DNA from 2 places in the Bacillus sp. PK3-067 genome. Region 1 is predicted to be linked to the other one. Evidence: riboswitches for the same ligand, from Rfam matches in the RefSeq annotation. Region 1 holds a riboswitch; the other holds the start of a gene.
What was found. A riboswitch is a leader RNA that binds a small molecule or an ion and turns the genes downstream of it on or off. The one in region 1 is predicted to bind preQ1.

Region 1 (2,408 bases):
GACAGTGCTATAATTATGCTCGATGCAATATTTTAATGCTAAAAGTAAAGCGCGGTATTCTGCTTCATGATTGGACATTGTTCCAAGTGGTACTGATAATTGTACAGGTGGCTGAACGCCTTTAATAAACACTCCTGCACCAGAAGGACCAGGATTTCCTTTTGATGCACCATCAATATATACTTCAATCAAAATGAGAAACCTCCAAATTATAAGATGATCCCCTACTTAAATATTTTTTTGAAGTAGGGGATAGAGTAGTTATCCGATTGTGATGCTGTAACGACATGTAAATGTTTCATTCGCTTGTAAAGATTGAATTCCCTTTTTGTTCTTGAAATCTTTTGCTGGATTTACTTCATCAGCGATGCCATACCAAGGTTCAATACATAAGAAAGGTGCGTTATCCCCTGGTGTCCATACGCCAACAAATGGGAATCCATCAAATTCTACTTTTACAAATTTATTATGTTTATGAGAACGAATCGAAATTTCATTCGTATTCATATGTTCAAAAATAAGTGCATCATTTTTGAATAAATCATATGTAAGTGGCAATTCAGTCGTATTTTCAGCGATTAATTGCTTTTTGTTTGAAAGATAAGGTCCTTCTAATACGCTTGTTTCTAAGCGTTCCGAACCATTAAACGATAAGTGATAATCTGTAAATGATTCACCGTCCAATAAAGGGAAGTTGAATCCAGGATGTGCTCCGATTGAGAAGAACATCTCTTTTGAAGTAGGATTGTTTACTTCATATGTTATATGAACGCTTTGTCCATTTAGCTCATAAGAAACGAGTAATTCGAATTCGTATGGGTATTTTTTTAATGTTTCTTCATTACTAGTAACGATATAAGTGATTTTTGTTTCGCTTTGTTCTTTCACAGAGAAAGTAAGATCACGAGCGAAACCGTGTTGTGTTAATGAATATGGTTTACCGTCTACGTAGTATGTATTATCTACTAATCGGCCGACAATTGGGAACAAAATTGGTGCACGGCGTCCCCAATAAGTAGAATCACCTTGCCATAAATATTCTGTGTTGTCTTCTTTTAAGCGAACGCTCTGTAATTCTGCACCTTTGTCAGAAATGGAAACGATCACTTTTTCATTTTGAATTGTTGCTGTCATGAAGTGAAACCTCCTAAATCTTTCATATGTTTCATTATACGTTGTCTAAAAGGAAAAAGGTAGTTTATGATAGGAATCTATTGACGAAAGAGGGGCTACGACGTAAAATATAATCTTGTTGCTTAAAAAACGAATAACGTGGTTCGAAACCATCCCACGTAAAAAAACTAAGGAGATTTTGTCATGAATATTAGAACTTTAGTCGGTAATGGTATTTTAGCGGCATTATATATTGCTGTTTCTATGCTTATTCAGCCATTTGGCTTTACGAATGTACAATTTCGTATTTCAGAGATGTTTAATCATCTCGTTGTATTTAACAAGAAAGCAATTTACGGAATTGTATTAGGTGTATTTTTAACGAATCTCTTGTTCTCACCTATGATCGCTTATGATTTAGTATTTGGAGTAGGTCAATCTATTCTTGCATTAGTTGCAACGATTATTTCTATGCGATTTATTAAAGGTGTTTGGGCTCGTATGATTTTTAATACAGTTATCTTTACGATTACAATGTTTATGATTGCAATTGAACTTCATCTTGCATTGGGTTTACCATTTATGTTGTCTTGGTTAACTTGTGCAATCGGTGAATTTGTTGTCATGGCGATCGGTATGCCTGTAATGTACTGGATTAATAAGCGAGTACAATTTGAAAGATTTATGTAATAGATGAAAGAGCTATTCCTATAGGGATAGCTCTTTTTGTATGTAATCATATTGAATATAATGCTGTGACTCTAGATAAAATATAATAAAATAAAGTGAGGCTTCAATTAGCCGGATATATATAAGAAGTCTTACATAAGGGGAATGTAGTATGAAATATAAAATTCATTGGTTGTATAAAACGAAGCGTGGATTGCAGACGGAATTAACAACAGAGTATATGAACATAGAAGAAGTACTTCAATTTGCAGAGGATTTTGAGAAAACAGGAAGAGCTAAGGAACTTTTATTTTACGATGAAATGGACGCAGAGTGGTCATTAAAAGAGATGAAAAAGTTAAGTAAGCAAGTAGAGGAAGAGCCCCAAGAAATACTCGTTTATTTTGATGGGGGGTATGATGTGCAAACGAAAGAAGCTGGCGTTGGTATATGTGTGTATTATAAAAAAGGAAATACAAACTACCGCATTCGCCGCAATGCATATATAGAAGGTATATATGATAATAATGAAGCGGAATATGCATCATTATTATACGGTATGAATATACTCGAGGAACTAGGGATTAAGTATGAAGCAGTTACACTTCGCGGAGACTCACAAGTGG
Region 2 (2,408 bases), 240 kb from region 1:
TTGAAAGGAAGAAGGGTATCCAACTAAATCCGTATGTGAGACTGTAGATAATAGCAAGTGTTATTTTTATACGATTAGAAGTTCGATTGAAAAATTTATATGTTAATAATAGAACAATAAATAGAAGAACAGAACCGATAAGAGATGGGAAAACACCTACCCCACCTAATAATAAGCGATATATGTTTAATACAACTAAGATAGAACCACCAGCAATAGGCCCTCCCGTTAATGTACCGACAATTACTACAATATGGCGCATATCAAATTGAAAACCATTATTTGTTTTTGCTGCAAATGTAATACAGAGTACGGTAGCGAGGCAACAGAGTACAATGAATATAGCTGAATTTAATTTAGGAGAGCGTTTCCCTTTTTGATTCCAAAATAAATGATATACGAGCATTGTAATCAGGATGAATAATATATTTAAAAAGAGATAAATAATAAAGGATTTCAGTGGGATGCCTCCTCTCTTCTTATATTAAATTAATCATACTATAAAATGAAAGAAATGAAATAATAAATAGCGGAAAAATCAGAAATTTTTACGCTAGTATACAATATGTTACAATAAGCTATGTCAATGAAAGAAGAAATTCCGTGCACTGCGCGGGAGAGGTTCGCGAACTCCCTCTATAAAAAACTATGGAAACAACAATATCCTTAGGTATTGTTTTGTTTTTTTATTGTGACAGTTCAAGAACGTTCTTTCTTCTTATTTATAGTAGAGAAGGAGAATGAGTGAAATGAAAAAAGAAAAAGCAGTTGTTGTTTTTAGTGGAGGACAAGATAGTACGACATGTTTATTTTGGGCAATAGAGCAGTTTGCAGAGGTAGAAGCTGTAACGTTTAATTACAATCAACGTCATAAGCTAGAAATTGATTGTGCAGCGGAAATTGCAAAAGAACTAGGAATAAAGCATACGGTACTAGATATGAGTCTATTAAATCAACTTGCTCCAAATGCGTTAACGAGAACGGATATGGAGATTACACATGAAGAAGGTGAATTGCCATCGACATTTGTAGATGGACGAAATTTACTCTTCTTATCATTTGCTGCTGTATTAGCAAAACAAGTTGGAGCACGTCATATTGTAACGGGTGTATGTGAAACTGATTTCAGTGGTTATCCAGACTGCCGTGACGTGTTTGTGAAATCGTTAAATGTTACTTTAAATTTATCTATGGATTACCCGTTTGTCATTCACACGCCACTTATGTGGATTGATAAGGCTGAAACATGGAAATTATCAGATGAACTTGGAGCATTTGAGTTTGTTCGAGAAAAAACATTAACATGTTATAACGGAATCATTGGTGATGGTTGCGGTGAATGTCCAGCATGTCAACTTCGTAAAGCAGGATTAGATACGTACCTACAAGAACGCGAAGGAGCGAACAACTAATGGATAACTTTTTTGGATTTCGCATCGTAGAGAATTTGCAAAAAATGGACAAGGATATTCAGCGTAAACAACTCAAATACCATAATAAAAGAGTAATGGTCAGCAAGGAATTTACATTTGATGCAGCACACCATTTACACTGTTATGAAGGGAAATGTAAAAACTTACATGGTCACACATATAAAGTTGTATTTGGAATTAGTGGATATGTAAATGAAATAGGTCTTGCAATTGACTTTGGAGATATAAAAGAAATTTGGAAGAATGAAATAGAAATTTATCTAGATCATCGTTATTTAAACGAAACGTTACCTGCAATGAATACGACTGCTGAAAATATGGTCGTTTGGATTTATGAAAAGATGGCAGAAGCACTAACAAAAGAGAATAGAGTGAACGAATATAAAGGAGCTCGCGTTGAATTTGTTCGTTTATTTGAGACGCCGACTAGTTATGCGGAAGTAAGACGGGAGTGGATGCTTGATGAGTAAAATCCCTGTCTTAGAAATATTCGGTCCGACTATTCAAGGTGAAGGAATGGTTGTAGGGCAAAAGACAATGTTTATCCGTACAGCTGGTTGTGATTATAGCTGTGCTTGGTGTGATTCTGCTTTTACGTGGGATGGATCAGCTAAAGATCAAATTAGACAGATGACACCAGAAGATATTTGGGATGAGCTTGTTGCAATTGGAGGAGAAAATTTTTCTCATGTTACGATTTCAGGTGGAAATCCGGCATTATTGAAAAATATTGAGTTTCTTCTTTCTATATTAAAAGAAAATGGAATGCGAACGGCAATTGAAACGCAAGGGAGTAAATGGCAAGATTGGTTACTTCAAATTGATGAGATAACAATTTCTCCAAAACCACCAAGTTCAACGATGAAAACAGATTTTCAGAGGTTAGATGCTATTATTCAGAAACTAGCAGGAAAAGATATTAGTTTAAAAGTAGTAGTATTCGATGATCATGATTTTGAATATGCAGTTAAGATG

Region 2: linked by a shared signal. The riboswitch ahead of queC (7-cyano-7-deazaguanine synthase QueC) and the one ahead of M1D73_RS07985 (QueT transporter family protein) in region 1 are both predicted to bind preQ1.

What each region holds. Positions count from the first base shown of each region.
Region 1 is NZ_CP096490.1:1,531,993-1,534,400, forward strand. It holds gene M1D73_RS07975 (reverse transcriptase-like protein) at 1-192, opposite strand, end outside; gene M1D73_RS07980 (aldose 1-epimerase family protein) at 262-1,134, opposite strand; PreQ1 riboswitch class I at 1,267-1,311, shown strand; gene M1D73_RS07985 (QueT transporter family protein) at 1,318-1,803, shown strand; gene M1D73_RS07990 (ribonuclease H family protein) at 1,955-2,408, shown strand, end outside.
Region 2 is NZ_CP096490.1:1,293,490-1,295,897, forward strand. It holds gene kinB (sporulation sensor histidine kinase KinB) at 1-406, opposite strand, end outside; PreQ1 riboswitch class I at 613-656, shown strand; gene queC (7-cyano-7-deazaguanine synthase QueC) at 750-1,412, shown strand; gene queD (6-carboxytetrahydropterin synthase QueD) at 1,412-1,903, shown strand; gene queE (7-carboxy-7-deazaguanine synthase QueE) at 1,896-2,408, shown strand, end outside.